DNA from 2 places in the Blautia sp. AF17-9LB genome. Region 2 is predicted to be linked to the other one. Evidence: predicted binding sites of a transcription regulator. Region 2 holds the regulator's gene; the other holds the start of a gene.
The links. Region 2 encodes NrdR, which represses ribonucleotide reductase genes. Its sites were predicted from a motif close to CACAANATNTTGTG; they were not measured.
Positions count from the first base shown of each region.

Region 1: nrdD (anaerobic ribonucleoside-triphosphate reductase) is a predicted target of NrdR. The motif match lies at 6,364-6,377, and genes of this name have one in related genera.

Region 1 is NZ_QUGU01000023.1:28,069-44,384, reverse strand. Features, by position in the region: gene DWX00_RS18095 (ABC transporter substrate-binding protein) at 1-117, shown strand, start outside; gene DWX00_RS18090 (FecCD family ABC transporter permease) at 129-1,190, shown strand; gene DWX00_RS18085 (ABC transporter ATP-binding protein) at 1,197-2,294, shown strand; gene trxB (thioredoxin-disulfide reductase) at 2,868-3,788, opposite strand; gene DWX00_RS18075 (hypothetical protein) at 3,848-5,173, opposite strand; gene dapF (diaminopimelate epimerase) at 5,379-6,227, shown strand; gene nrdD (anaerobic ribonucleoside-triphosphate reductase) at 6,399-8,534, shown strand; gene DWX00_RS18060 (MATE family efflux transporter) at 8,632-9,999, opposite strand; gene DWX00_RS19760 (hypothetical protein) at 10,177-10,326, shown strand; tRNA gene DWX00_RS18055 (tRNA-Lys) at 10,537-10,609, shown strand; gene trmB (tRNA (guanosine(46)-N7)-methyltransferase TrmB) at 10,821-11,471, opposite strand; gene DWX00_RS18045 (hypothetical protein) at 11,886-12,197, shown strand; gene DWX00_RS18040 (V0D/AC39 family V-type ATPase subunit) at 12,202-13,242, shown strand; gene DWX00_RS18035 (V-type ATP synthase subunit I) at 13,254-15,200, shown strand; gene DWX00_RS18030 (ATP synthase subunit C) at 15,328-15,762, shown strand; gene DWX00_RS18025 (V-type ATP synthase subunit F) at 15,813-16,121, shown strand; gene DWX00_RS18020 (V-type ATP synthase subunit E) at 16,144-16,316, shown strand, end outside.
Region 2 is NZ_QUGU01000002.1:329,203-345,518, reverse strand. Features, by position in the region: gene DWX00_RS03915 (citrate/2-methylcitrate synthase) at 1-454, opposite strand, end outside; gene DWX00_RS03910 (DUF3786 domain-containing protein) at 585-1,220, opposite strand; gene nrdR (transcriptional regulator NrdR) at 1,235-1,687, opposite strand; gene DWX00_RS03900 (YlmC/YmxH family sporulation protein) at 1,830-2,081, shown strand; gene DWX00_RS03895 (acylphosphatase) at 2,082-2,387, opposite strand; gene DWX00_RS03890 (GNAT family N-acetyltransferase) at 2,415-3,581, opposite strand; gene DWX00_RS03885 (heavy metal translocating P-type ATPase) at 3,775-6,315, opposite strand; gene DWX00_RS03880 (LysR family transcriptional regulator) at 6,569-7,456, shown strand; gene DWX00_RS03875 (hypothetical protein) at 7,556-7,837, opposite strand; gene DWX00_RS03870 (YoaK family protein) at 7,873-8,565, opposite strand; gene DWX00_RS03865 (ABC transporter ATP-binding protein) at 8,815-10,713, opposite strand; gene DWX00_RS03860 (ABC transporter ATP-binding protein) at 10,716-12,488, opposite strand; gene DWX00_RS03855 (Na+/H+ antiporter NhaC family protein) at 12,819-14,345, opposite strand; gene DWX00_RS03850 (3-isopropylmalate dehydratase large subunit) at 14,380-15,627, opposite strand; gene DWX00_RS03845 (LeuD/DmdB family oxidoreductase small subunit) at 15,646-16,137, opposite strand; gene DWX00_RS03840 (3-isopropylmalate dehydratase large subunit) at 16,183-16,316, opposite strand, start outside.

The DNA of each region.
Region 1 (16,316 bases), on a different contig from region 2:
ACCGAGAAATCCATGTATCAGGCAACCGATAAAATTGCACAGTTTACCAACGACATTAACCTTCTGGTAACGGGCGGCGATCCGGATCAGATGGTATTCTTAAGAAAATTATCCTGATGGAGGAACGTATGTCAGAGAAAAAAAATATGACAGGAAAAGAGAACAGTTTCCATATGGAAAACTTCCGGCGCCGTTCGCGGTATGCCGCTGTGTTCCTGGTGCTGATTCTGGCGTTCGCCGCCATCACCGTGCTGAATATCAATTCCGGAAACGTAAATATTTCGATTCCGGAAATTTTCCGGATTCTGCTGCGGCGGACCGGAGAGGGGAAAGCGTACAATATTATCTGGAAAATCCGCCTTCCGCGTATTCTGATGGCGGCAATCCTGGGCGGTGCTCTGTCCCTGTCGGGCTTCCTTTTACAGACTTTCTTTGAAAACCCGATTGCCGGTCCGTTTGTTCTTGGAATTTCCTCGGGAGCCAAAATGGTCGTGGCGCTGACCATGATCTTTTATCTGGAGCGGGCGCGCAATATCACATCTTACACGATGATTGTTGCAGCATTCTTAGGATCCCTTCTCTCCGTCAGCTTCATTCTGCTGATGTCCCGGCGGATCAAAAATATGGCAGGACTTCTCGTCGGCGGTATTATGATCGGTTACATCTGCTCGGCGGTCACGGATTTTGTTGTCACCTTCGCGGAGGATTCCGATATCGTCAACCTCCACGGCTGGTCACAGGGAAGCTTCTCCGGCATGAGCTGGAGCAACGTAGCGATCTCTGCGGCTGTGATCGGCATCACCTTTGTCATCACGTTCCTGATGGCAAAACCGATCGGTGCATATCAGCTCGGTGAGGCGTATGCGCAGAGCATGGGTGTCAACATCAAAGTATTCCGCATCGCGCTGATTCTGCTTTCGAGTATTCTCTCCGCATGCGTCACCGCATTTGCCGGTCCGATTTCGTTTGTCGGCATTGCCGTCCCGTTCCTCGTTAAACAGAGCCTCGGCACATCGCGTCCGCTCGTCGTAATCCCGGGAACGTTCCTCGGCGGAGCCGTCTTCTGTATGATGTGCGACCTGATCGCGCGTATGGCGTTTGCACCGCTGGAGCTGTCCATCAGTACGGTCACATCGATCTTTGGTGCGCCGGTCGTCATTTTCATGATGCTGCGCCGGAAAAGGGGGTAAGAGAATATGAATGAATATTATTTTCATCTGGACCACCTGACGGTCGGCTATGATAAGAAGCCGCTGATCAAAGATATCTGCATCGGCATCGAAAAAGGCGAGATCGTTACGCTGATCGGACCGAACGGTTCCGGTAAATCAACGATTCTGAAAAGCATCACCCGCCAGTTAAAGCTGGTCGGCGGAAATGTGGAGTTTGACGGGAAAAACCTGCATGAGCTTTCGTTCCGCGAGTTGTCCACGAAGATGGCCGTTGTGCTGACGGAGCGCATGAAGCCGGAGCTGATGACCTGCCACGATATTGTGGCAACGGGCCGCTATCCGTACACCGGACGGCTCGGCATGCTGACCCGCGAGGATGAGGAGAAGGTCGAGAAGGCGATGCGCGCCGTTCATGCCGAAGAGCTCGGCGGCCGCGATTTCAACGCCATCAGCGACGGCCAGCGCCAGAGAGTGCTTCTTGCGCGTGCGATCTGTCAGGAGCCGGAGGTCATCATCCTCGACGAGCCAACTTCTTTCCTCGATATCCGCCACAAGCTGGAACTGCTCGCGATTCTGCGCCGCATGGCAAAGGAGAAGGGCATCACCGTCATCATGTCGCTGCATGAGATCGATCTGGCACAGAAAATTTCAGATAAGATCATCTGCGTCAAGGGCGATGCTATTTCCCATTTCGGCGCACCGGAGACAATTTTCCGCGAGGATATCATCCGCGAACTATACGAGATTGACAATGGTTCGTTTGACCCGTGCTTCGGAAGCATCGAGCTGCCGCGGCCGGAGGGAACACCGCGCGTCTTTGTCCTCGCAGGCGGCGGAACGGGAATCCCGGTGTTCCGGAAACTGCAGAAGGAAAATGTCCCGTTTGCGGCAGGCGTCCTGTATACGAACGATATCGATTACCAGCTCGCCCGCATTCTGGCGATGGAGACGGTAACCGAAGCACCGTTCCAGGAGATCAGCGACGAGGCATTTGCCCGCGCCTGCGAGCTGATGAAGAGCTGTGAACGTGTCATCGACACCGGCGTCCCGGTGGGCATGTGCAACCGCCGGATCGAAGAGCTGAGGGCAGAAGCAAAGCGGCTTGGAAAGCTGGCAGAGTAAAACAAAGAAAAATCCAATCAAAATCTCCTGTCTGGGAACGAAACAATCGTTTTCCGAACAGGAGATTTTCTTTTTGCAGCCATTGTAAAAACAGCAAAAGAACACGAAAAATGTAATATTAAATTGTACGAAAAATTCACACAATTCAAGTCAAAAACCAACAGAGATTGACACTTAAAAAGTCAAGTGCTTTATAAAATCTTTTGGCGAAATAACGGTTTTCTCTGTTATGACCAAAACACGCGTTCTGATTTCGCAAGATTTAAACACATGCTTTCCACACCGTTTTTCGTGGATAATGTGGATAACTCGGTGTATAACTTGTTTTTAGGCATGTTTTCGGTGGTTAACTATGTGGATAACTTGTGGACGGGATGTTTATAAAATTGGCCCGTGTGGGAAAAAACCGGTTTCTTTGTGCAATTTCGACAAAAAGAGGTTTTAAAGTTTTACACGACTGACATGAAAGGTTTTTCAGATTTCAGAAACTACGGAAAAACAGAAAAAAGCAGGCAGTTCTCCGTACAATACGAAGAATGCCTGCTTTTGCCGTATTCTATTCGAAAGAAGCCATCAGTGGCTGATCAGATATTTCTCTACCGAAGTCACACAGTTCGCGCCGTCGGCGGCTGCCGTGATGATCTGACGGAGCTGCTTCGTGCGGACATCGCCTGCGGCGAACACGCCCGGCACGCTCGTCACACCGTCTTCGCCGGCTTTGATGTAGCCAGCCTCATCGGTTTCTACGATGCCTGCGATCAGTGCGGAGACCGGAACGATGCCGACGGCAATAAACACGCCGTCTACCGTGATCACACCGGCTTCCCCTGCCTTTTTGTTCGTTACCTTCACGCCGGACACCATCTCGTTTCCTTCGATGGAATCCACAACCGTATCCCACACCATTTCCACATTCGGCAGTGCCAGCAGTGCATCCTGGAGAACACCGGCTGCCCGCAGTTCATCGCGGCGGTGGATCACGTAAACCTTTTTGCACGTTCTGGCAAGGAAAATCGCATCCTCCACGGCGACATCGCCGCCGCCGATAACGGCAACGGTTTTGTCTTTGAAAAATGCGCCGTCACACGTTGCACAGTAAGAGACGCCCATGCCGGAGAGCTCCTTTTCACCAGGTACATTTAACGCGCGGTGCTCCGCACCGGTTGCAAGAATGACCGTTTTGGCATGATACTCATTTTTTCTCGTGCGGACAATCTTGATCTCTTCGTCAAGAACAAGCTCCTTCACACGCTCACGGGAAAATTCCGCGCCCATTTTTTCAGCGTGTGCGCGCAGCGTGCTTCCGAGATCCATGCCGCTGATGCCCGGAAGGCCGGGATAGTTGTCTACTTCATAGGTATTCAGCACCTGGCCGCCGCTTGCAAAGTTTGCCTCAATCGTAAGAGAGGAGAGCTTTGCGCGTTTCGCATAAATCGCGGCAGAAAGACCCGCCGGGCCGGAGCCGATGATGATAACGTCGTATAAGTTTTCCATAAAAATCCTCGTTTTCGTCTGTAGTAAGCTGCCATGCAGCCATTTTTCTGAAAGTATCGTTACGGAGCCGGTGTTTCGGACGGTTCCTGACTGTCGGAAACGGAAGATGAATCTTCCGCGGAAGTTTTTTTGGCTTCTTCTTCCGGCGCTTCCGGCTGGTTGTGAACCACCTTGATGCTGCGTACCAGCTTCAGATCGTTGTCGATGCCGATTTCAGTGTAGTCCAGCTTTTCGTCATCACTATAGAATGTGTAGAGTGTCAGGTTACTATCCTCTTTTTCCGTTTTTTCTGATTTGGCATCCCCTGCCTTCGCCAGAAAATCGCTCTCGGAAGTGCCGAGCGTGATGCCGTTTGTGATTGAAATCGGAATCTTTGTCGTATCGAGATCGCCGTACAGCGAAGTAACAAAACAGTTGCGTACTGTCGTCGCCTCCGCGCCGTAATTATGTACGGTGCAGTAAAGCTTCTGACCGCCCTTTTCCAGCGTGACGTAGCCGTATTTTCCGTTTAAAACGGCCGTATCGGACTCTTTCGTATTGACGGTCCAGTCGTGGTCCAGAAGTTCACTGACCGGAACGGGAAGATGATAGAGTACATCGTCAAAGCGGACGGTCCAGTCGTTGATTTTACTGCTGTCGGCTTCCGGTGCCTGGTAGGCCTCCACTTCCGGTGTTGTGGCATCGCTGACACCATCGAGCGCTTCTGCATCAGCCGTGGTCGTAAAGTTCTGCATATCGAGGGAATACAGAATTCCCGTTTCGTTATCGAAGCCGAGCGTGATCGTCTGGTACAGCCCGTATTCATACGTGAACTGCACAGAGGTATCGGCCTCATAACGGTCCTTTGGCGCACCGTAGATGCTTTCCACATCCTCCATCAGCGACTGCTGCAGGGTGACGCCGTTCGGCAGGCCGACATAGATATTCTGACCCTCAGCGGTCGAGGTATCGATGTGAATGCCTCCGATCAGGCATTCCGCCACTGGCTTTGCCGTGGTGTCCGGATTGGCAATATCGACGGTAATCTGGTTTCCGTCCTTTTCAAAGCTTTCGCCCTCTGAGAAGGATTCCGGCTGGATTTCCTTTGTGTCGTCGCCGCTGTAGACCCAGCCAAGCGCTGTAAAATCCGCGTAGGATTCCGGAACTTCGTATGTATCGCCCCAGATGGCAAGCTGAAAACTGTTCAGGTTCTTCGAGAGATCCACATCGTATTCCGGAATCTCATCGGAATCGCCGGAGGCCGCCAGATTGTCTTTGGGGTCGTCATCGTCGGTACTCTGACTGATGGTTGTGATCGGAATCGTTTCTGTTTTCTTTCCGCAGCCGCTCGTTCCCACGAGGAAAGCGGCAAATACTGCTGTTAAAACCCAACGGTATTTTTTCATCAAAACCTCCTCATAATAAATGGTTAAAAATATTTGAGAGTTACTTCATGTAAGTAACGATATCAGTTCCCCCTATTCTATCACATTCCGCTTCGTTTTCCAATGTCTGAAGCGGATTTGAGAAAAATGGTTTTTCAAAAGCGCGGTACGGAATACATATTTAGTAAGGAACTGGAAAGGGCAGAAGTCTGGGAGGAGGCTGTGTATGCGTTTTACAAAAATGCAGGGCTGCGGAAATGATTATATCTATGTAAATGCCATGGAGGAGCGGGTGGAGAGTCCGGGACGGCTGGCAAAAGCGGTAAGTGACCGCCATTTCGGCATCGGCGCGGACGGGCTGATTCTGATCGGGGCATCCAAAACAGCAGATTTTTCGATGGAAATGTACAACGCCGACGGCTCGAAGGGCGCGATGTGCGGCAACGGCATCCGCTGTGTGGGAAAATACGTGTACGAGCATGGGCTGACGAGAAAAACGACGCTGACTATCGAAACCGGCAGCGGAAACCGTGTGATTCATCTGCAGACGGGGGAGAATCCGAATAAGATCTGTCAGGTGACAGTGGAGATGGGAACGCCGGAATTCCGCGCCGCACAGATCCCCGTTGTTTCTCTGGGGGAATATGTGCTGGAGCATAAAATTACCGTGTGCGGGGAAAATTATACGATGACCTGCCTTTCGATGGGAAATCCGCATGCGGTGATTCCGGTGGAAGATGTGGAAAAAATATCCATTGCAAAGACCGGTTCCGCTTTTGAACACCTTTCCTGCTTCCCGGACCGTATCAATACAGAGTTTATCCAGACTTTAGATCAACACACAATAAAAATGAGAGTCTGGGAACGTGGGAGCGGTGAAACGCTGTCCTGCGGAACGGGAGCGTGTGCGGCAGCCGTCGCGGCGATGCTTTCCGGCTGTGTTTCGGAGGGAGAAACTGCCGTAGAACTGCGCGGCGGCAGGCTTTTCGTTACATGGGACCGGACGAAAAATAAGGTCCTTCTGACCGGCCCGGCCGAGACCGTTTTTGAAGGAACGCTTGCAGAACGAATTTGAAAAATGCAGATTTCTGTCTGCACGAAAGAGCAGTATGCAATATTCTGAAAATAAAAACTTACAGGAAATGCCTTTTCTTTTCAAAAGAAACATGCTACAATATGTGGTGCCCGCTACAAGAAAAGGGTGGGGGACACACAAGATATAGTGTTTGAATTGGAGGACACCACAATGGTTTATATTATCAAAAAGGACGGCACCAAAGAAGAATTCGACGCGCAGAAGATCGTCCGTGCCGTAAATAAATCCGCACAGAGAATCCTGTATACCTTCTCACAGCAGGAGATTGACTTTATCTGTAAGTTCGCAACCGAGCACGTATATTCCCTTGGAAAGACCGAAATTCCGATCAGCGATATGCACAATATCGTGGAGGGAGCACTCGAAAAAGTAAACCCGGCTGTGGCAAAAAGCTACCGCGATTACCGCAATTACAAAACTGATTTTATCCATATGATGGACGAGGTCTACACGAAGAGCCAGTCCATCCGCTACATCGGCGACAAGAGCAATGCCAACACCGACAGCGCCCTCGTTGCAACGAAGCGAAGCCTGATTTTCAACGAGCTGAACAAAGAGCTGTACCGCAAGTTCTTCATGAACCGCAACGAGCTGCAGGCCTGTAAGGACGGTTACATCTACATCCACGACCAGTCCGCACGTCTCGATACCATGAACTGCTGTCTGTTCGATGTCGGAAACGTTTTAAAAGGCGGTTTCGAGATGGGAAATGTCTGGTACAACGAGCCGAAGACACTCGACACCGCATTTGATGTCATGGGCGATATCGTCCTCAGCACCGCTGCACAGCAGTACGGCGGCTTTACCGTGCCGGAGGTGGACAAGATCCTTGCTCCGTACGCACAGAAGAGCTACGATTACTACGTAAAAGAGTTCCTGAAATATACCGACGCATCCTGGGAGGGTGCACAGGAGAAAGCCATCGAGTATGCGATCGACAAAGTAAGAAGAGAGTGCGATCAGGGATGGCAGGGAATTGAGTATAAACTGAACACTGTTGGATCTTCCCGCGGTGATTATCCGTTCGTTACCGTGACCCTCGGCCTTGGAACGAGCATGTTCGAGAAGATGATTTCCATCTCCCTTCTTGAGGTCCACAAAAACGGACAGGGCAAGAAAGGCCACAAAAAGCCGGTGCTCTTCCCGAAAATCGTCTTCTTATATGACAAGGCAATTCACGGAGAGGGCGGCATCGCAGAAGATGTCTTTGAGGCAGGACTTGACTGTTCCTCTAAAACCATGTATCCGGACTGGCTGTCGATGAGCGGCGAGGGCTACATCGCCGAGATGTACAAGAAATACAAGAGAGTCATCAGCCCGATGGGATGCCGTGCTTTCCTTAGCCCGTGGTACGAGCGCGGAGGCATGGAGCCGGCAGATGAGAACGACAAACCGGTCTTTGTCGGACGTTTCAACATCGGAGCCGTTTCCCTTCATCTTCCGATGATCCTGGCAAAATCCCGTTCCGAGAACCGCGATTTCCACGAAGTGCTTGATTTCTACCTCGAGATGATCCGCGATCTGCACAAACGGACCTACGATTACCTCGGCGAGATGCGTGCATCCACGAACCCGCTGGCTTACTGTGAGGGAGGTTTCTACGGCGGCCACTTAAAACCGTCCGACAAGATCCGCCCGCTGTTAAAGCCGATGACCGCATCGTTCGGTATCACGGCGCTGAACGAGCTGCAGGAGCTGTACAACGGAAAATCTCTTGTTGAGGACGGACAGTTCGCACTTGACACGCTGAAATATATCAACGACAAGGTTGCCGAGTTTAAGAAAGAGGACGGCATCCTCTATGCGATCTACGGCACACCGGCAGAATCCCTGTGCGGCCTGCAGATAGAGCAGTTCCGCAAACAGTACGGCATCGTCCGCAACGTTTCGGACCGCCCGTATGTGAGCAACAGTTTCCACTGCCACGTAACCGAGGACATTACCCCGATCCAGAAACAGGATCTCGAGGGACGTTTCTGGGAGCTCTGCAACGGCGGAAAAATCCAGTACGTGCGCTATCCGGTCGGCTACAACAAAGGCGCGATCAAGACACTGATCGAGCGTGCGATGGAGCTTGGCTACTACGAGGGCGTCAACCTGTCCCTGGCTTACTGCGATGACTGCGGCCACCAGGAACTCGACATGGATGTCTGCCCGGTCTGCGGTTCCAAGAACCTGACAAAGATCGACCGTATGAACGGCTATCTTTCCTACAGCCGTGTCCATGGCGACACACGTCTGAATGAAGCAAAGATGGCGGAAATTGCAGAGAGAAAATCGATGTAAAATCATTGCGATATTTGTAATACGATAAAAGAACGAAATCCCCTGCGGGAAATCCATTCGGTTTGGATTTTCCGCAGGGGATTTTATAGTTCGGCAATTATTCTTCGATATCGCGGGTGATGTTGCGTACCCAGACGTATTTTTTATAATGAAGATAAACCGCAGGCAGTTTCACGATCTCATCGAGGTTTACGATACAGTAGACAACCATGACCGGCAGCTTCAGCCAGAACGCGGCGAGGAAACCAAGCGGTACGGAAAAGCACCACATCGCGCCGATATTTCCCTGCATATCGAATTTCGCATCGCCGCCGGCACAGAAGATGCCGTCGAGAACGGTGGTGTTGACCGACTGTGCCATCAAGTTCAGACCGCAGAAGAGAAGCATGTACTGCAGATATTCTGCCGCGGTATCGGTAAGCGGAGCGAAGTGGACGATTGCAGGAGAGATCAACATCAGAAGACCGCCGGTCACAACGCCGATGGCAATTGCAAGATGCGTCAGGCGGCCGCCGTATTCGCGTGCTTTCTCGAGTTCATCTGCACCGAGCAGGTTTCCGATCAGAACACCGGCACCGCCGCTCACACCGCGGATCAGGCAGGAGAGGAGGCTCTTTGCAATCGAGGTAATCGAGTTTGCTGCAACAGCATCGCTTCCCATGTGGCCCATGATAACGGAGTACAGAACGTAGGCAATTCCCCAGACGAGGGAGGCCGCAAGCACGGGAAGCGTGTAGCGCCAGAAGTCTTCTGAAAGTATTTTCCCTGCGGAAGAGAAGAGGCGGTTCCAGAGAATCCGTACACGCTCCGGTTTCTTTGTCTCGAGATAAGCCCAGATCAGTTCCACAACGCGGGCAGCTACCGTTGCATAAGCTGCTCCGCGGATCCCAAGTGCCGGAGCACCGCAAAGACCGTAGATGAGGATGGCATTTAAAATGATGTTCAGTACAACCGCAGTGGAACTGATGCGGGAGCTGACTGCTGCATGACCGGTGTTTTTCAGCAGGATCAGATAGACCTGCGAAATACCGCAGAGTACGTAGGAGAGTGCAACAGCGCGTAAATACTGGCTTCCGCTTGCAACCAGGGCCGCATCATTTGTAAAGATGCGCATCAGCATTTCGGGACAGAAACCGGCAAGGATGGTAAACAGGCCGGAGAACAGCAGGTTGGTGCGAAGTGCGATCGGAATCACTTTTTCGATCGAAGCGGCATCCTGTTTCCCCCAGTACTGCGCTGCCATAATACCGGCGCCCGCCGCGATGCCTGAGATAAAAAGGCTCAAAACAAACTGCACCTGTCCGGCCAGTGAAACAGCAGACAACGAAGTCTGATCAATCCAGCCCAGCATGATCGCATCCGTTGCGCTGACGAGAGCCAGCATAAAATTCTGGATCGCAATCGGAAGGACGAGGAGTTTTAGTTTCTGGTAAAATTCATCCTTAAAATTCATTCGTGTTTTCATAAAAATTCCCCCAAAGTATAAATAGTAGTTTTTGCTGTATTATAGCGGAAAGGAAATGGGAAAACAATGGCTAAAACAAGCTATTTTCTGGTCATTTTTGACATTCCCTGTATAATATAGAAGAAAAAGAACTTTTCCGGTGCCCGTGTCCGGTACGCCGGAAAGCGGAGAAGAAGTTTGATCAGAAAATCAGGTTTCCTTCAGCAGAAACTCCAGGATTTCTGCTATCAGAATAAATATGCCGGCAGCGGCTGTCTTTATAAAATCCAGAAATCCATGCAGGAGCTGGAGAAGCTTTTGAAAAAGAAAGATAAGAAACGGAAGTAGGTTCGGCTGCCATTGGAGCCGTCATCGAAACAAACGGAAATATACGAAAAAATTGTGAAATTTAATAGAATTATAAGACCTGTTTTCGCTGTTTTTAACAAAAGTAAAGAAACAGTGAAAAAAAGGTTGCTTTTTTCGGCAGAATCCTTTATAATCTTATTTGTGTTCAGCGAGTGGATCATCCAATGAAACACAGAAAAACAAAAGTAAGCGCCTTTAGCTCAGTTGGTAGAGCAGTAGACTCTTAATCTATTTGTCCAGGGTTCGAGTCCCTGAAGGCGCATCGAAAGCACTGTTTTTGCAGACCTGAGAGCTGCGGGGACGGTGTTTTTCTTGTTTTACAAGCAAAATACCAAAAGTCTGTGTATCAACTTTTTTACATTGCGATAGAAACAGAGAAAAACCGGCAGCGGAGCGGTCTTACTTTTCAAGAGACCGTTCTGCTGCCGGTTTGTATTTTGGATGGGAATCAAATCATTTGCGAAAGCATTCCGCTACAGAAACCGTGCCTCCATCTTACAGATCGGGTTTCCAATTGAGGAAAACTTCTCCTCATATTCCGTCATTACATTTCCTTCTGAGAGAACCACATCGTGGTGCAGATCGTATGTGAATGCAGTGAGTTCCCATCCCTCTGCATTTTTCATCTCTTCAAGAGAGAAGTCAAACAGATCTTTATTATCGGTTTTGAATTCCAGTGTTCCGTCCTTCTTTAAAATCTTCTCGTACCGTGCAAGAAACTCATGTGACGTCAGTCTCCGCTTCGCATGGCGGTCCTTCGGCCACGGATCGGAGAAGTTGAGGTAAATGCGGTCTACCTCGCCCTCAGCAAACACTTCCGGAAGCTGGCGTGCATCCATGCGGATGAAAAACAGGTTTTTGATTTCCGTCTCCAGTTTTTCCCGTTTCTGTACTGCGCGGAGCAGCACGCTGTCGTACATTTCAATGCCGACGTAGTTGATTTCCGGATGCAGAACCGCCATATCCATCAAAAAGCGGCCCTTTCCCATACCGACCTCAATATGAATCGGATTTTCATTTCCAAAAATTTCAGCCCACCGTCCCCGGCAGCTCTCCGGCTCCTGCACAACGAACGGACAGGAAGCAATCACATCTTTTGATCCTCTGATATTTCTAAGGCGCATATGCGTAAAATTCCTTTCTTAAGTGATAAATATTAGAATAAAAGCCAATCATATCCAGTATATCATAGCTCCCGAAAAAGCAAAACAGAAAAATCCCGTTTTCAAATTTTCGAAGTTTTCAAAATACTATATACAATATCAACCTGCACATAGCATTTCTTATCAGCAATATGACAATCGGATTGGAACCATATCGAAATCATATGAGGGACCATCTTTTGGCTATTGATATTGGAAGAAAAAATATGACCCATTGTCTATTTTTAATCAAAAAGTCGATCGAAATCCCACTTTTTTTTACGATTTCAATATGTCAACTTTGGAAAAAAAGGTGTAGAATACTAACAGCAAAGATGCGGGGAGTTTTCCTCGTCTTTGTTGTCTTTTAAATAAATAAGGAGGGAAAGCGATGCTATGGAATCTGTAATTAACAAACTTGCAGAGATCGAAACGGCTGCTACTAAGATTATGCAGGCTGCCGAGAATCAGAAGAAGCTCCAGGACGAGCAGCAGGAAGAGCGGATTGCAAAATTCGATGCAGATCTGGAAGCGGAAACGGCAAAGCGGATTGAAGAGATCACAACAAAACTTCATTCTACTACAGATGCGGATCAGAAAAAGCAGCGGGACTCTGCCGCCGAACTTCTATCTTCACTGGACGCTTATTACGAACAGAATCACGGAACACTGTCCACGCAGATTTACGAAAACATTATAAGGAAGTGAAACGATGAGCGGTCTATTATCCTACAGCGGCCTTACCACAAAGATAAGAGCCATGCAGAGCCATCTTTTAAACGACCAGAATTTTCGGGAAATCGTGGAACTGGAGAGTGTACCGCAGGCAGTTTCTTACCTCAAGCAGCATAAAGGCTATGAGGATCTGTTTGAGGGCTACAACGAAGCTGACCTTCACCGAGGTCAGATCGAGAAAATGCTGCGCCTGACGGTATACCGGGATTTTTCCAAGCTGTACCGTTTTGCAAATGTGGAGCAGAGAAAGTTCCTTGCGCTCTACTTTAAACGATACGAAGTGTCCGTTATCAAAGAATGCCTGAACACGGTATTTGATCACCGTGATGTGGTATTGAACCTGTCCATATTCGACGAGTTCTTTAACAAGCATTCCCAGCTGGACATCAATCTTCTGGCGTCCTCCAGGACGATCGAAGAACTGATTGCGAACCTGAAAGGGACAGAATATTATGCCCCGCTGTCGCAGCTCGCGGATATCGAGCGTCCGACCCTGTTCGACTATGAGATGACCCTGGATCTGTATTACTTTGCACAGATGTGGAAAGACAGATCAAAAGTAGTGACAAAGCGGGATCTGGAAGAGTTGACCGCTGCATGGGGAAGCAAGTTTGACATGCTGAACCTTCAGTGGATCTACCGTTCCAAACGCTATTATCACATGACCAGCGCACAAATCTACGCCCTGCTGATTCCGGTTCATCACCGGCTGAAAAAGGATGTGGTAAAGGCACTGGTAGAAGCCGAGAATATGAGTGCATTTTCCCAGCTGCTGGAACAAACCTATTATGCGAAACGGTATGATTCCTTCAAAGTCGATACGCTGGAATCCATGTATGCAGCCATTATGAAGCACATACTTTCCAGTGAATCCAGACAGGATCCTTATTCCGTTGCCACCATATACTCATACCTCTATCACAAAGAGCACGAGGTAAACCGGCTTATTATTGCACTCGAGTGCGTACGTTACCGTATCAGCGCTGACGAGGCAATGCAGCATATCGCAAAAACTTAATACACGGGGAGGTGTACTCATTGATTGTCAAGATGAAATTTTTGAGCATCACCGGGCCGAAAGCCGACATTGACCGTGTGGTCAACACTTATCTCTCAAAATATGAGATACATCTGGAAAACGCTCTGACGGAGCTGTCTACGATGCAGAATATCACACCGTATATCCAGATCAACCCATACAAAGAGACCTTAAAACAGGCGGAAGATTTTACAGCACTTCTGCCGGAAGACAAGCGTACCACCACGAAAAGACTTTCCCTGGAAGATGCCATCAACTGTGTCCATGGTTTGGATCACACCCTTGGCCAGTTGAACCAGGAGCGTACAGAACTGGAAGCAAAAAAGAAAGACTTGATGGAAAAAGCACAGAAAATCGAGCCGTTCCAGGATCTGCACTGCAATCTTTCCTCCATTCTGGATTTCCACTTTATCAAATTCAGATTCGGAAAGATCACAAAAGAGTATTACAACAAGTTTGAGAGCTACTGCTATGAGAACAGCGATACGGTATTCTACCGCTGCCATTCCGATGAGCAGTATGTATGGGGCATTTACTTCTGCCCGAGAGATCAGGTCACGAAAGTGGACGCCGTATTCTCATCCCTGCACTTCGAAAGAATCTACGTTCCGGACGAGTACAGTGGAACGCCGGAGGATGCTTACGCAGCACTTCAGGCAGAAATCAAAAAGACAGACGATGCACTCAGCGAGTGCTCACGGAAACTGGCAAAATGCCTTTCGGATTCCGCAGAGGATCTGGTTGCAGCAAAAGAGCAGTTAGAGCAGCTCTCCGGCAACTTTGATGTCCGTCGCCTGGCAGCCTGCACAAAATCCAAGAAGGAAACTTTCTATATTCTGTGCGGCTGGATGTCGGAAAAAGATGCCGCTTCCTTCCAGAAAGACATCGAAAACGACACAAATCTCTTCTGCTTTATCGAGGATGATGCAAACAACGTTCTGCGTCAGCCGCCGACAAAGCTGAAAAACCCGAAAATCTTCCGTCCGTTTGAGATGTATGTGAAGATGTACGGACTGCCAAATTACAATGAAATTGACCCTACGATTATCGTAGGACTTACCTATGCATTTATTTTCGGAATCATGTTTGCCGATGTAGGACAGGGACTGTGTCTGCTGATTGGCGGCGCACTGCTGTACCACTACAAGAAGATGGATCTGGCAGCGATCATGAGTACCTGCGCGGTATTCTCTGTGATCTTCGGATTCTTGTTCGGCAGCTTCTTCGGATTTGAGAATGTCATACCGGCCCTCTGGCTGCATCCGAAGGAAGCGATGACAACGCTTCCGTTCATCGGTTCGATGAACACCGTATTTGTCGCAGCGGTTGCATTTGGTATGTTCATGATTCTGACAGGAATGGTTCTGCATATGATCAATGCAGCAAGAAACCATAAGCTCGGCGAGCTTCTGTTCAGCCAGAACTCCCTGGCAGGCTTCATTTTCTACGGAGCCCTTGCCGTTACACTCGTTCTCCTGTTCAGCGGCCATAAAGCTCCGGCTGTCGGCGTGATGGTAGTCATGTTCGGTATTCCGCTTCTTGCGATCTTCTTAAAAGAGCCACTGGAGCGTATGGTAGAGAAGAAGGGCAATGCATTTCCGGATACCGGAAAGGGAATGTTCTTTGTACAGGCATTCTTCGAACTCTTCGATGTACTTTTGAGCTACTTCTCCAACACAATTTCCTTTGTCCGTGTCGGCGCATATGCAGTCAGCCATGCGGCTATGATGGAGGTTGTCCTGATGCTCGGCGGAGCAACAGGCGGCGGCAGCATCAGCTGGCCGGTTATTGTTCTCGGAAATGTCTTCGTTGCCTGCCTTGAGGCACTGCTGGTAGCGATCCAGGTACTGCGTCTGGAGTATTACGAGATGTTCAGCCGGTTCTATGAAGGAGACGGAAAACCATTTGTTCCGTTTTTGAAAAAAGGCGAGAAATAAAAGAGGATTCAGAGCCATGCGAAATGGAAGTGAATATGGCGGGAAGCTGTATCGGGAAAAAGTGAAAATGGCTCCGGATCGCAGCAAAGAGTAAATTTAATGAATTAACTTCAGGAGGAAAACTATTATGAACTCAGCATTTGTACAGGTACTTACTGCAATCGCAATGGTATTAACCATCGTTGTTCCTATGACTTATTACTTCAAAGGTGAGCACAACAAAAATCGTTACAAAAAATCTCTGGCAGCCAATGTAAGCGGCTTCTTCGGCCTTCTGCTGATCGCAACCGTTGTTTCCTTCGCAGGCGCAACAACTGCATCTGCTGCAACAGAAGCAGGCGCTGGTCTTGCAACCGGTCTTGGTTACATCGGTGCAGCTCTTGTTACAGGTCTTTCCGGTATTGGTTCCGGTATCGCCGTTGCATCTTCCGCAAGCGCAGCTCTTGGAGCAATCAGCGAAGACGGCAGCATCTTTGGTAAATCCATGATCTTCGTAGCTATGGCCGAAGGTATCGCTCTGTATGGTCTGATCATCTCCTTCATGATTCTTGGTAAACTTTGATTCCAAAACCGGAAGGTATTGATCTTCACCTTAAGTTGGAGGAATCATAAATGAAAATGTTCTTGATCAGTGATAACGTAGACACTCAGACGGGCATGCGCCTGGCCGGAGTGGAAGGCGTTGTCGTTCATGAGCGCGAGGAGCTTTATGATACACTGCAGAAAACACTGGCAGACAAAGAGATCGGAATTATTCTCCTTACAGAAAAGTTCGGGAAGGAATTCCCGGACATTCTGGAGGATGTCCGCCTCAACCATAAGCTTCCGCTGCTCATTGAAATTCCGGACCGTCACGGTACCGGAAGAGCGCCGGACTTTATCACTTCCTTTGTAAATGAATCTATTGGATTAAAACTGTAAGAATGCCCTGGAGGTGACACAATTGACTACTGAGGAGAAACTTCAGAATTTTTATAATCATTCCCTGGACAGTGCAAACCGTGAAGCAGAACGTGTGATCGGCGATCACCAGAAAGCTCTGGATAAGATCTTCGAGGAGCATAAAGCAACTGCAAGACGTCAGGCAGAAGAAGAAATTGCTGCCGAGACCGAGAA
Region 2 (16,316 bases):
GAACGCTTCGGGACAGAGTGTTCATCATGTCCTTGGTCGGCGCTTTCATAACAACGTCACGCACAAAGTTCTTCGGCAGGGACTGCTGCTGTTTTAAAATCGTCTTAAAATGCTTAAGCTGCTCTTCATTCGGCAGATTTCCAAACAGGAGCAGATAAGCGACTTCTTCAAATCCCATACGGTTTTCACTCAAAAATCCCTGGGTCAGTTTTTCCACGTTGATGCCGCGGTAGTACAGACGTCCGTCACACGGTGTTTTGACGCCGTCAATGATATCCGAAGACACAACGTTTGAAATCTGTGTCAGTCCCGCAAGGACGCCAACGCCGTTGACATCGCGCAGTCCGCGTTTTACATCGTATTGCCCATACAGCGAAACATCCATTTTGGAGTTATCCAGACAGATGTTTGTCAGTTCCTCTATTTCCGGTGTTACTTTCATGCTAAAAGCCATATGCATTCCCCTTTCTCTTCTCTTTTTTTACTCACTTTCGCTCATTATAGCATTAAACCAAGGGATTCGTATACTGAAATTTTTATAAACATTCGAAAAATTTTCGTAAGATTTTGTCTCACAAAAGGTATCAGGCTTCTGTTTTACATGCATCGAAGGCTTGATCCAGTGCGTCCAGGAAATCTCCCATCACGTAATACAGCGTCTCAAACCGCAGATAATCGAGGACGTTTTCATCCCACATAAACTTCAGCACCGGCGGGAATTCCTCATCGGACTCCCAGAACTGGAAGACGAGCGGCAGAAACGGAAAGACATGAAAAACAAAAGCAGCGTCTCCCGGGAAATATGGTTTTCCGCCAAGGGAAACGCATGCTTTTTTCAGCTGTTCCACATGCCCGTCATACCGTGCGGCGCGGCTGTCGTGAACGCCGGACGCAATCGTGCGGCCTTTGATCGTTCCCTTTAAGGAATTGGTACGCGCATACGTGCCGGCGAGCACAATCTCCTTCTTTCCGCAGCAGAGCAGGTCGAAAATCGTCAGCGTCTCATTGAAACTGCCCTGATGTACATGAAGAAAATGGTCTTTTGATCCCTCTACAACGCCGGTATGGCGGTTCACTCTCCATTCTTCAAAAAGATACGGCACATAGAAATAATCGCCATCAAACGCAAAGCCATACTTTCCTTCGATCTCCTTCTGATCGTATGTCAGAAAACGTTCCTGCATCTGATCACGCATTTTAATATAGTTCGACACTTCCATTTTTTTGCCTCCCGCTATTTGTCGAGCATCTTTTTCAGCTCGTCCATGAACGTGTTGACGTCCTTGAACTCACGGTAAATCGACGCAAAGCGGACGTACGCCACCTGATCCAGGTCTTTTAAGTAATGCATGACCTTCTCTCCGATCACAGAGCTTGGAATCTCGCGTTCCTCGCCGTTGAAAAGCTCCGTCTCCACCTTGTTGACCATCTCGTTGATCTTCTCGGCGGACACCGGCCGTTTGTGGCAGGCGCGCAGGATACCGGTCTCGATTTTCGAGCGGTCATACTGCTCGCGGTTCATATCTTTTTTGATGACGATCAAAGGGATCGTCTCCACTTTTTCGTATGTCGTAAAGCGTCTGCCGCAGACATCGCACATCCGGCGGCGGCGGATCGCATTGCTGTCTTCAATCGGGCGTGAATCCACAACCCGGGTATTATCCTGATTACAAAATGGACATCTCATATCTTTCGTCCTCGTTTCTAAATAAGTATTTCGGAAAGTTTTCTACTTTTACAGTATACGCATTTTTCCGTGAAATTCAAGTCAACTGCAGCAACATTTTCGCATATGTTTTTCCATAGGAATCAGTAAAAAGGAGCACCGCATGCGCGTTGTAGATCTCCGCCAGAAAGAAGTTATCAATATCTGCACCTGCAAAACGCTCGGCTGTCCGATTGATGTGGAATTCAATCCAAAAACGGGACATCTTACCGGACTCGTTCTTCCGGGTCCTGTGAAATTCTGCGGCTTTTTCTGCCACGGCGAGGATTTTGTGATCCCATGGGACCGCATCTGCCAGATCGGCAACGATATCATTCTCGTCGAAATTCCGGAAAAAGAGAAAAAACAGCCCTGATCAACGGATATGAAAACCGAATTCCGATTCCAGCGGAATCTTCGTCCATTTTGCATCCGTGATTTCGATGTAGCTGGAGGTGCGGATCCTTTTGATCATCTCCGTGATCGTCTCCTCATCACCCTGCACCTCCATCTCCACCGTCTCATCCCAGCAGTTTCTCACCCAGCCTGTCAGCCCGAGCTGGTAGGCAGCATAATACGCCCGGTAACGGAACCCCACGCCCTGCACCTGGCCGTAGAAAATCACATGGTACCGGATTTCTTCTTTTTCGTCTCTTCTGTCTCGTTTCGCTGTCTCGTTCATATTTCTCTGCCTCCCAACAGTCATTGCCTAAAATTCGTCTGCCGTCGCACAGTACAGCGGAAGCGGGAACCAGTCGGATGGAATGTTCTTCCAGATTTCAGATGGAACCTTGCTTCCCTTACTTGCCAGCGGTGAAAGAAGCAGTTCCTGCGCCTGCTCCCGGTTGAGTACATCTGCCCCCGGATGGGCTTCCCCTGTCACGGTCACAGTTCCATCTTTTACCGTCACGGTCACCGGCTGTCCCTCCAGTACAGCAGACCACGTTCCATCGCTGATGCCCATCGTCTCTGCTTTCATGGTCAGCATTGCCTCGATGACGTCTGCAAATTGGAAAATACGGTACATCGCGGAACCGCAGCGCTCTTTTGTGAAGCTTTCGCAGACTTCCGATAACGCTGCTGCTTTTCCGGTCTCATACACCGGAATGGAAATGAAAAGAGAGTCAAGCGCATTTTCTTTTAAATAAGCGGCAAGTGCAGGAACGAAATCCTGTTCCTCCAACACTTCTGCTTCCACAACCTGGTTTCCGCCGCAAAGTGCCAGATATCCGATCCGCTCACCGTTTTTCCAGATTGCAATTGCCTGCTCGCCGAACGTTTTCAGGCAGGCTTTCACATCCTCTCTTACCACGTAAAGCGGTTTTTCCTCATTCAGCTTCTTTGCAAAGGCTGCCGCCTCTTCGTCCGCTTCGCCGTTTTCCGGAAACAGCGGCGCAAAGGTGTAAGCGGAGAGTTCCCCGTTTTTCCAGGTATGGCGCACATTTGCCACATCCAGGTAAAACGTGTATTTTTCACTTCCCGGCGTAAAGCCAAAGTAGGCATACCGCTGTCTCTGGCCGTCCAGTGCCAGAAGATCACACGTTCCTTCCAGATCCGTAATCCAGTCGCCAAGAAGACGCTTCATGTGGCCTTCGCCCCTTGCCTTTGGATGCACGGAAACGCTTCCCACATATCCTGCGCGGAGCAGCTTACCCCCTGCTGCCATTTGCTGCGGAAGCACCGCAATCTCGGCCCGGAGTCTGCCGTTTTCCGCAACAGCGACGCGGTGGATCCGTGCCATTTCCGGTCCTGCCTGATAAACCCTTGGAATTAACTGCTCAAAGTCGTGCGGACGGTGTGCCGTGCTGAACACGTAGTTTGCAAGTTCGATGCAGTCCTCCCACTCTTCCGGCTTTGCAAGTCTGTACTCTGTCATAATGTAAAAACCTCCTGATCCTAAAAACCCTTTTGTTTTTGCTCTTCTTTTTCTCTATCCTAACGGATTTTTGTCCTTTTGTCACGAAAATTCCGAACAAATTGCAATATTTTTGCTATATCTGGTAAAAAAAAGAAACGCGCCCGGAAATTTTCATTCCAGGCGCGTTTCCCTTTTCTCAACGTTTCCTGTTTTACTGGATTCCTTTTACGGTGTAATCCTGTGCCTCTACGGCTGTTTTCAGCACATCGTCTGATACAGGAGCTGTCAGTGTTACAACGGCTGTTCCTTTTTCATGGCTTACTTCTGCGGATGCAACACCCTCGATTGCCTCAAGTGTTTTCTTCACTCTTGCCTCGCAGTGGCCGCACATCATGCCCTCGATTGTCATGGTTTTTACCATTCCCTGTTCTGTTGTCATGTTCAGATCCTCCTTTAGAATTTCGTTTTTGATTCTTTTATCTTTTGACGCGTCGTGCATCCGAAACAGATTCAGACGCAGGGCGTTTGTCACAACGCAGAAGCTCGAAAGGCTCATCGCCGCCGCACCGAACATCGGGTTCAGCTTCCAGCCGAACAGCGGGATCCATACGCCCGCAGCCAGCGGAATACCGATGATATTGTAAATGAAGGCCCAGAACAAATTCTCGTGAATGTTCCTGAGGGTCGCACGGCTTAAGCGGATCGCTGCCGGTACATCGGAGAGGCGGCTCTTCATCAGGACAACGTCTGCCGCATCGATCGCGATATCGGTTCCTGCTCCGATGGCAATACCGATATCCGCACTGGTCAGAGCCGGTGCATCGTTGATGCCGTCTCCTACCATCGCTACTTTTCCTTTTTCTTTCAGGCGGCTGATGACCGCTTCTTTTCCATCCGGCAGAACGCCTGCGATGACTTCGTCCACACCTGCCTCAGCGCCGATGGCACGCGCGGTGCGCTCATTGTCTCCGGTCAGCATCACGACACGGATTCCCATATTCTGCAGCTCTTTCACCGCACGCGGGCTGTCCTCTTTGATGACATCCGCAACCGCGATCATACCGAGCATCTTTCCGTCTTCACTGAAGAACAGCGGTGTCTTTCCTTCTTCGGAAAGTTTTGCTGCCTGCTCTTCCATCTGTTTCGCGAGAACCGCTTTTTTCGTAATCAGTGCGCGGTTGCCTCCGCAGAGCTCTTTTCCGTTCCGTTTTGCCACAAGACCGTTTCCAGGAAGCGCAGAGAAATCACTGACTTCTTCGCGGGCCAGGCCTTTTTCCTCTGCAAGTGCAAGAATCGCACGGGCCAGCGGATGCTCACTTTTCTGCTCCAGTGCAAAGGCACCTTTTAAAAGCTCCTCCTCACTTACACCGTCCGCCGGGACAAGATCGGTTACCTGCGGCTCTCCGCTTGTGATGGTTCCAGTCTTATCGAGTGCAACGATCTGTGTTTTTCCTGTCTCCTCGAGAGAAACTGCGGTTTTGAACATCGTTCCGTGTTTTGCTCCCATTCCGTTTCCGACCATGATCGCAACCGGTGTTGCAAGGCCGAGCGCACACGGGCAGCTGATAACGAGAACGGAAATACCTCTTGCAAGAGCAAAGCCGACGCTCTCTCCTGCAAACAGCCAGATCACAATCGTAGCAAGTGCAATGCAGATAACGGCCGGCACAAAAATACCGGAAACTTTATCGGCCACTTTGGCGATCGGCGCTTTTGTCGCTGCCGCATCGCTGACCATCTGAATGATCTGGGAGAGTGTTGTGTCTTCTCCGACTCTCGTCGCCTCACAGGTCAGGAAACCGGACTGGTTTAAGGTCGCCGCCGATACGCGGTCGCCGGCCTCTTTATCCACCGGAATACTCTCGCCAGTCAGCGCGGATTCGTTGACGGCACTCGTTCCCTCCAGGACAACGCCGTCCACCGGAATATTTTCGCCCGGGCGGACGATGAAATGATCGCCCTTTTTCACCTGATCAATGCCGACTTCCACTTCTTTTCCGTCTCTTAAGAGAACGGCGGTCTTCGGAGCCAGCTTCATCAGACTCTTTAACGCATCGGTCGTTTTTCCTTTGGAAATCGACTCCAGCATTTTTCCGACGGTAATCAGGGTCAGAATCATGGCTGCGGACTCGAAGTAAAATTCATGCATATAGCTCATGACTGCATCCATGTCCCCCTGTACCTGCGCTCCCGTCATGGCAAACAGGGCGTAGACGCTGTATACAAACGATGCGGTAGAACCAAGCGCTACCAGTGTGTCCATGTTCGGTGCTTTATGCCAGAGACTCTTGAAACCGCTGATAAAGAATTTCTGGTTGATGACCATGACCGCAATGGTAAGCAGGAGCTGTACCAGTCCCATTGCGATGTGGTTTCCTTCAAAGAATTTCGGCAGCGGCCATCCCCACATCATATGGCCCATGGAGAAATACATGAGCGGAATCAAAAGAAGAACGGAGCTCAACAGACGGCGTTTCATGACCGGTGTTTCCTTGTCTTTCAGCATCTCTTCGTATTCTGCTGTGGAAGCCGACTGTGATGTGCTTCCCTTCTCGCCTTTTTTCGACGCACCGTATCCTGCATTTTCCACGGCGGCAATAATCTCTGCCGGGGAGGCCGTTCCCTCCACGCCCATGGAATTTGTCAGAAGGCTGACTGCGCAGGATGTGACACCGGGTACCTTTGACACGGCTTTTTCGACACGGGTCTGGCAGGCGGCGCAGCTCATGCCGGTTACATTGTACTGTTCCATCGTATGTCTTCCTTTCTGTAGTTCTGGATTTTCTATTTCATATACCCTAATGGGGTATCTTGTTTTCTTCTACACTATATACCCTGTCCGGGTATTTTGCAAGTGTTTTTTCAAAAAATTTCCACTTCTCTTCTGCCATCCCCCGCACAATCCGGCCGGACCATCCTCAGAAATCCCTTGACAACCCGGCGCATGTATTTTATATTGAAGCAATCATGGATGATTTTTTCTTCTTCATCCTTCGGAGGTTTTTATGATTACATATGATTATTATCGCATTTTTTACTTCGTAGCACAATATCACAGCTTTACAAAAGCCGCGGAAATTCTGAAAAACAACCAGCCCAACATCACACGGTGCATGAACAATCTGGAAAGTGAGCTTGGCTGCAAACTTTTTATCCGTTCCCACCAGGGTGTCACACTGACAGCGGAGGGCGAAAAGGTGTATGAGCGTGTGGCCGTTGCCTACGAACAGCTCCGCACGGTTGAGGAGGAGCTGGCTCTTGAGCGGTCTCTTGAGAGCGGCCTTATCACAATCGGTGCGAGCGAGACGGCACTTCGTCTGATGCTGCTCTCCCGCCTGGAGCACTTCCACACCCGCTATCCGCACGTCCGCCTGCGCATCTCCAACCACTCGACGCCGCAGGCCATCCAGGCGCTCGAAAACGGTCTGGTCGACTTCGCAGTCGTCACAAGCCCGGTGGAAATCCGCAAACCGCTGCACAAGATCCCGATTTTCCCATTCCAGGAAATTCTGATCGGCGGATCGAAATATGCATCCCTTTCCGCAGAGCCGCATCATCTCGGCGAATTGTCAGAATATCCTTTTATCTCGCTTGCCAAAGACACCGGCACGCGGGAGCTGTACGCCGAGTACTTTCTGAATCACAACCTCGCCTTCCACCCCGATATGGAGGCGGCGACGACGGATCAGATTCTTCCTATGGTCGAGTATAACCTCGGCATCGGATTTTATCCGGAGGAGCTGGCACGCGATGCCTTAAAGAGCCGTACCGTCTGTCGGATTCCGCTCATCGAGGAGGCCCCCAAACGTGAAATCTGTCTTATCATCAACCCGCGGCAGCACCAGAACGCGGCGGCAAAAGAGCTGATCGAGGAGCTTCTGGAACGCGTATAAGATTTTATGAACTTTTGTTTGAAACAGAAAAAGACCCTGTCTACCGGCGAACGGAACATCGCTGCTCCATCCTTCCCGTATACAGGGTCTCTTTTTTATTTATGCCTGCTGTCCGGCAATCTGCTCTTTTTTATGCGGCATGGCAAATACCATCGCCGTGTAGGAAAGCATTGCGCCTGTGATGTAGAAGAACATCAGAAATCCGCTCCGGTTCAGCACAGCGATGCGGACAATTCCAATCCAGAAACCGACGTTGGACGCCAGGGAGAACACACGCGCAAACATCATGTTTTTCTCCTCACCCTTTGCCAGGCGGACGATCAGCAGCAGCATGGCCGCTGAAAAGAATAGTGTCATACAGCACTCCAGAAATACTTCCATTTTTTCAGCCTTCTTTCTTCACTCTCTCTTATTTCTCAGCGGTACTTTTCCAGTGACATCAGAAGGAAGCTCACCAGAAGAAGTCCGCAGGAAATCCAGATTACATGGATTCCATACAGCATGGAGAACACGCCTCCGATTCCGGCGCCGATGGCGAAAGCCAGAATCACGCCGAAATAGTATCCGGCCTGACGGAGCTGTTCTTTTTTCTTATCCCGCATATACATAGACAGCGCTGCGGTTCCGCTTCGCAGGTTTCCGATGCACATGGTGCTTGCATACGAATAACCGCCGACCTTGCGGAAGGTCTGTACCTGAATCGCGCACGCAAACGATACAAGCATCGCCGCGAGCATATTATAAGAAGACGGAATAAATCCGACGATCGCAAGGATCACAATTTCCGCCGCGAGAAGTACCTGCCGCCAGTGCAGCCTCTTTGCATACCGGTAATGCTCCTGGAAATTTTCTGCCAGAAATACACCCATCGCAAAAAAGAGGATCGGGAAGAGATACCGAAGGCCTGCCGTAAAGTTTCCTTCCAGAAAATTCTGGCTCATCAGCACAACGTTTCCCGTCTGGGCATTTGAGAATACTTCATCTCTGCAATTGTACGTGTAGGCATCCTGAAAACCGCCGGACAGCGCCAGAAACATACTGTTGATAAATGCTTCCGACATCTGATTTTCCGAGAGCAGGCGTCCTACAAGGCTTGCTTTCTTTTCCATAAATTTTCCCTTTCTTTCAACAGACGGCCCGGCTTTTTGGTGCCTGCCGTTTTGCTTCCCTTATTATAACCGCCCGCTTTTTGAGATGGAAAAACGGATATCGTATTATGCTCATATATTTTTCATATGACTATATTGATTTAAAATCATTTTAATATGATACACCGTAAAAAATGGAGAAATTTTGTCACTTTGCACAAACAAAATTTCTCCCTTTTTGTAAATTGTCTTTATTGTTCTAAAATTTTCTTACTTTCTTCCTCTCTGTTTCTCACTCTGCTCGCGGTGGTACTGCAGCGTGTAGAGCTGGTAATATCTTCCCTGCGCTGTTAAAAGCTCCTGATGCGTTCCATGCTCCACGATTTTTCCGTGGGACAGTACGATAATCTCATCCGCATGCTGGATCGTCGAAAGACGGTGCGCTACGATCAGCATCGTTCCGATGTTCTTCATCTTTTCCATGGAATCCTGGATCAGAAGCTCGGTTTCGGTGTCGATGTTCGCCGTCGCCTCGTCAAGGATCATGACCGAAGGCTTATGGATGATGGTACGCGCAAACGAGAGAAGCTGGCGCTGTCCGGCGGAGAAGTTGTTTCCTCTCTCCCGCACCGGCTCGTCGAGGCCGTGATCCAGCTTGTTGATAAACTGGTCAGCATTCACGTAATGGCAGACGTCCATGATCTCCTCATCGGAAATCCCCTCCTCACGGAGAATAATGTTGCTACGGATCGTTCCCGAGAACAGGAAGACATCCTGCAGCATCTGGCCGAATTTTTTCCGCAGGGAATCGATCTTGATCTTTCGGATGTCGATGCCGTCGATCAGAATCTCACCCTTCTGGAACTCGTAGTTCCGGCAGATCAGGGAAAGAATCGTCGATTTTCCGGAACCGGTGGAACCCACAAATGCGATTGTCTCTTTCGGGTTGACGTGGAATGAAACGCCTTTTAACACCCACTCGCCCGGGATATAGGAAAACCATACGTCGCGGAACTCAATTTCGCCCCTGATGTCGGTAAGCTCGATCGCATCCGGCGCATCCTGCATTTTTGGCTCGAGATCCAGAATCGAGAATACTTTCTCGGCGGATGCAAATGCGGACTGCAGCCAGTTGAACTGCTCCGCCAGGTTCTGGATCGGGTTGAAGAATTTTGAAATATACATGTAAAAGCTGACGATCATACCGCTGGTAAGCGTCTGGCCGAGGAACGACATTCCCTCCAGATAGCCCTTGCCGCCTAAATACAAAAGGCAGAGCACGGAGCTGATATACAGCATGTAGACGAGCGGACGGAAAATACCAAACACGAAAATCTGCTCCTGCTGTGCGCGGCCGAGTGCGTTGCTCTTGTCGGTAAACTCGCGCATCTTGGCATCCTCGCGGTTGAAGATCTGTGTGATTTTCATACCGGAAAGGTTCTCCGACAGATACGTATTGATGTCCGTAGTACAGTCTTTTACTTTTCGGTGTGCTCTTCGCGAGAATTTGCGGAAAATAATCGAGAACAGCACGATAAACGGCACGAAGCAGAGCACCATCAGCGTTAGCTCATAGTTCAGAAACAGCATCGCAATCAGAATACCGATGATCACGAAGAAGTTCTTCAGAAGATTGACCAGAAGGTTGGTGAACATCAGTGAAATCGCGTTCGTATCGTTTGTCGTTCTCGTGACAAGCTTTCCGACCGGAATCTCATTTAACTGCTCGTGGGAAAGGCGCTCGATGTGGACGAACAGATCCTCCCTCATATTGGAAATAATTTTCTGACCCGTCTTCTGCAGAATCACGGCCTGGAAATACGTGCACGCCATCGAGACAAGAAGGATTGCCGCATAGCCCGCTACCCACAGAAACAGGGCATTCAGCGCGAATTTTCCAACGACGAGCTCCTCAATTTTGCCGACGATCAGCGGCGAAATGATATCGTACGCGATCGAAAACAGCATCAGAAAACCAACAACGATAAACTGGCGGTAAAACGGCTTTGCGTAATCCATCAGACGCTGCATGATTTCACTGTCTTTCATGTTCCGCTCAAAGCCGGTTTCTTTTTCTCCATCTTTCACTACAAACGCGGCCACAATCAGCAGGGTGGAAATCACGCCGATGATCGCGCCGACCCAGAGAATCGGATAATAATTGTGCATTTCTACTCCTCCCCCGCTTCCTCTTCAAGTTTCTGCAGATCGACCATCTTGCGGTACGCCGTGCAGGTCCGGTACAGATCCTCGTGTTTTCCGACTGCATGGACTTCTCCGTCCTCGACGAACACGATCTTGTCCATCTGCTCCACCGTTGAAATCCGGTGTGCGATCAGAATTGTCGTCAGTCCCTCACGTTTTTTGAGATTGTCGAGAATCGTGCGCTCTGTTCTGGTATCGACCGCAGAGACGGAATCATCGAGAATCAGAATCGGTGCGTGTTTCATCAGCGCACGCGCAATCGAGATTCGCTGCTTCTGTCCGCCGGAAACCGTCACACCGCGCTCGCCAAGAACGGTGCGGTAGCCCTCTTTGAACTCTGCGATATTGTCATGGACATCGGACATCATCGCCGCATCCTCAATGGCCTCCTGGTTTTCGTCATCAAAGGCGAAAGAAATATTGCCGGAAATCGTGTCGGAGAACAGGAAGTTGTCCTGCGGCACGTAGGCACAGCCCTCACGCACGGAGTGGATGGAAACGGTGTTGACATCGTGGTCATCAATGAACAGCGTTCCGTCCGGCACGTTGTAGGTGCGGAGCAGCAGATCGACGATGGTCGTTTTTCCGGAACCGGTCTTTCCGACGATGCCGACACTCTCGCCCGGCTCAATGGTAAACGATACGTTTTTCAGCACATCGTACTCCCCGTCTGGATAGCGGAAGGTCAGATTGCGGAACTCGATTTTTCCATGGATGGACGGCAGATCCTGCACACCGCCGCGGTCCTTCACATCGACTTTTGCGTCAAGCAGTTCCGTAATACGGTTTAAGGACGCTTTTCCACGGGATGTCTTCTCAATCAGCATGGAAACCGCCATGATCGGCCATACAACGGCCGAGAAATAGCCGATATACTCGACAAGCTGGCCGGCGTCGAAGCTTCCGCAGTAAACGAGATAGCCGCCGTAGCCTAAGATTACGCAGATAACGGACTCGACGAACAGCGTTACCATAATGTTCAGCAGTGTGGAAATTTTGGTATATTCTACGTTGATGTCCTCGTTCTCGCGGTTCAGTCTACGGAACATCATCAGCTCTTTCGTCTCTTTGACGAATGCTTTGATGACAGCAAGACCGGAATAGTTTTCCTGCGCGAAATCGGACAGCTCGGAAAAAGCCGCCTGGCGCTCTTCCCACTTTTTCATCAGGTATTTGCCGAGCGTTGTACCGGCGGCCATCAGAAATGCCATCGGGATCATGGAAAGGCCGGTCAGGAAGTGGTTCATGCGCCACATTTTGATCACGGCAAGCAGGCCTAAAAACAGCGCATCGCAGAACATCAGAATACCGTCGCCGAAGCACTCCTGCACGGTATCGAGATCGTTCGTGTAAAGACTCATCAGGTTTCCGACTTTGTTGACCTGATAATACTCCTGGGACAGCTCCTTGCTGTGCGCGAACATGCAGGTACGAAGATCGGTCACCACGCGGATTGCGGAGCCGAAAAAGCAGACTCGCCACAGGAAACGGCCGACTACCATGACGATAATGGTAATAATCATGGGCCGGCAGACCTGATCCAGCAGAAATTCCATATCAAACACCGCCGCCTGGCCGTTGACCAGAACAGGGTCGCCGTTCATGCCGTTGATGACCATGCGGTACAGCTCCGGTATGAAAAGCTGGAAATAATCTACGAGAATCAGCGCTGCAAGACCGAGAATCAGAATGGGCGCATTCTTCAGGTAGTATTTGTTAATGTACTTTCCAAATATCATATATTTTCTCCCTCTTTTTGTTTTTGCCATTGTCTGCTATGATCTTTCTGACCATAACAGTCCTTCCCTTTTCCAAAGCGTTTTCGCCCCGGAATGCCTCCTTTCTTCTCCTGCATTTCACAGCTCCGATGCAATTTTAACAGAGATAAACAGAAGGAACTGGACTTTGAAAAATCCAATTCCTTCTGTTCCAATTCACATTCCTGCTCCAAAAGCGTTCCGCTTCTTCTTTGCAGGACACCGTTGTCCTGTGAATGTTTGTTCTATTTTTTAGTATACGGTTCTTTTTCTCTCCCGTCAAGCATTTCACGCGTTTTTCTGTTTTCTTTTTTATTTTTTGCCGTTTTCCGCTTTTTTTGCGCAAAATCTGCGCATTCCGGTTAAAACACCCAAAAGAAGAAGAAGGCTGACGCCAAGTGTGATCCACCACGTTCTGGTCACGGCTGCAATCAGATATCCCACCAGGCAGACACACGCTGTAACGGCCGCATACTGCATCTGCGTCGATACGTGGTTCAGATGGTTGCTCTGCGCACCCGCACTTGACATAACCGTCGTATCCGAGATCGGCGAAATATGGTCACCGCAGACCGCCCCTGCCAGGACGGCGGATACCGAGATAATCATCATCTCCAGATTTGTTCCGGCGGCGAACATGCCCGTTGCAATCGGCACAAGAATCGCGAACGTTCCCCAGGAGGTTCCCGTCGAAAAGGAAAGGAACACCGCCACGGCGAACAGCACCACCGGGATAAAAATACTTGCGGATGCATGGTCTCCCACGACGCTTCCGACAAACTGGGCCAGGCCCATCGCATCACCGACGCCTTTTAAGGTCCACGCAAAGACGAGAATCGTAACCGCCGGAACCATCAGCTTGAAGCCCTCGGACAGGCTGTCCATAAAGCTCTTGAAGGTGATGACCTTCCGCGGCAGATACAGCGCCATCATAAACAGGATCGTCACGACGGAGGCAAAAATCAGACTCGTTTCTGCATCACATCCTGCGAACGCGGAAATCACATTGTCCGCGCCGCCGAGGAAGCCAGTGTAAACCATCGCTCCAATCGCTGATACAATCAGCACGGCAACTGGGAGCACGAGGTCGATGACTTTTCCGTTCGGATTGACCTCCTGCTCGGAAACCTGCTCAAACTCCTCGCCTCCGGTCGTGAAAAGATCACCTTTGGCGGCATTATCCTCGTGGAGCTTCATCTGACCAAAATCAAAGCCGGTGTAGCAGATGTAAAAGACCATCGCAATTGTAAGGATCGCATACAGGTTATACGGAATTGTCCGCAGAAACAGCTGGAATCCGCTGATTCCCGCATCCGCCGGCACATACGAGTTGACGGCTGCCGCCCAGCTTGAGATCGGCGCGATAATGCAGATCGGCGCTGCGGTGGAGTCGATGATGTATGCGAGTTTCGCGCGGGAAACCTTGTGGCTGTCCGTGACCGGGCGCATGACAGAGCCGACTGTCAGACAGTTGAAATAGTCATCCACAAAAATCAGAACACCAAGCCCCATCGTTGCCAGAAGCGCACTCCGCTTCGTTTTGATCTTCGTCCCCGCCCATTTTCCATACGCCGCCGAGCCGCCGGATTTCGCCATCAGCACGACAACCATGCCAAGCAGGATATCGAAGATCAGAATGTTGATGTTCATGCTGTTCCGTAAAATTTCAAAGAAGCTTGTGAACGCATCCCACGGATGGAAGCCGGTGTACAAAAGGACACCGACTGCCGATCCGATGAACAGGGAACTGTAAACTTCTTTTGTTACAAATGCAAGCAGAATTGCAAGCAGCGGCGGGACGAGTGCCCACCAGGTTCCGATAAACATTGAACCATTCATGTCGTCTGTTTTCCCTTTCTGCTGTTAAGTTCGTTTACACTTCCGGCGTCACAATTTTTCCAGCTACTGCACATGCTGCCGCTGTCTTTGGAGATGCCAGATAAATTTCAACTTTAGAAGTACCCATTCTTCCAAGAAAGTTTCGGTTGTTCGTTGCTACAACACGCTCGCCGTCAGAGAGGATTCCGCCCGCTCTTCCGCAGCACAGACCGCAGCCTGGATGTGTAATCATGGCGCCTGCCTCTGCCAGTGTATCGAGAATGCCCATTTTGCTTGCCTGCAGATAAATCTTGCGGCTTGCCGGTGTTACGATCAGTTTTACGTAGTCGGCTACTTTTTTGCCTTTTAAAACCTCGGCTGCCGCCTGCAGATCCTCGAGACGGCCGTTCGTACAGGAACCGATGAAGACCTGATCGATCGGGGTTCCCTCGAGAACGCTGGTATCACGGATCTTGTCTACCTGGGACGGGCATGCCATCACCGGCACGAAGTCCTCAGCACGGTAAGTGATAGTGCGCAGATATTTCGCATCCTCATCGCCTTTTAAGCTCTTCTGATAGTCATTGAGTTCGATCTCGCAGTATTCTGCGGTCTTCTCATCCGGGGTAAAAAGTGCACATTTGGCACCTGCCTCGATCGCCATGTTGGCAATCGTCATACGGCTTGCCACGGTCATATTTTCTACGGTGCTTCCTGAGAACTCCAGTGCGCGGTACGTTGCGCCGTCTGCACCGAGGTCACCGATCAGACGCAGGATAATGTCTTTTGACATCACATTTTTCGGCAGCTCGCCTTCGATGACAACTTTGATCGTCTCCGGCACTTTGATCCACATCGTACCTGTTCCAAGGATGCTCGCCATCTCTGTGTAGCCGATTCCGGAAGAGAATGCACCGACACAGCCGTATGTCGTCGTGTGGCTGTCGGTTCCGAAAACAACGTCGCCCGGTTTTACGTAACCTGCCTCTGTCATTAACTGATGGCAGATTCCGTCGCTTCTGTGTACGTTTTTCATGCCATATTTCTTTGCAAATTCATCGCCTTTGTGGAAATGTCTCGTATCGTCCACCTGGCTTGCCGGAACGAGGTGGTCGTAGATCAGAACGACTTTATCCGGGTCCCACAGTTTGGTAAAGCCCATCTCCTCGAATTTATCGCCGACAAACGGGATGAAGATATCATGAATCATGACTCTGTCCACGTTGACCGTCACAATGTCGCCCGGTTTTACGTCTTTTCCGGTGTTGTGGCGGATGATTTTTTCAATTACTGTATTGCCCATCGTTTCTTCCTCCCGCTCTTAGTCCAGTCCGTTGCGCTTGCGCATTGCCTTTACCAGGCCGCCTGCCTGAATGATATCCATCAGGTTCTCCGGCAGAGCTGCGATCGGGTATGTTTTTCCGTTGTAATCGACATGCTCATTCATCTTGACGGTGATGGTGTCGCCCTCTTTGATATCGTCGTGCAGATCCGGCTGCTCGATCAGAAGAAGACCGTTGTTGATAGAGTTGCGGAAAAAGATCCGGGCAAAGGACTTCGCGATGACGCAGGAAATGCCGAGCGCCTTGATGATCTCCGGTGCCTGCTCTCTCGAGGAGCCGCAGCCGAAGTTCTTTCCTGCCACGATGATGTCGCCCTTTTCAATCTGTCCGGCCAGTTCCGGGCGGAGCGGGGAAAAGCCGTACTGTTTCATATCGTCAATTGTCTTTAAAGCAAGATACTCGGTCGGGATAATGATATCGGTATCAATATCGTCTCCAAGCACCCATACTTTTCCTGTAAATGCTTCCATATGTTTATTCTCCCAAAAATATTATGTATCCCTCAAAGAAAATGGTCAGATCTGATCTGCCGTCGCAATCTTTCCGGCAATCGCGGATGCGGTTACCGTAGCAGCGGATCCCAGGTATACTTTGGAGCTTGGATGACCGGCACGGCCCTTGAAGTTACGGGTTCCGGTGCTGATCAGCA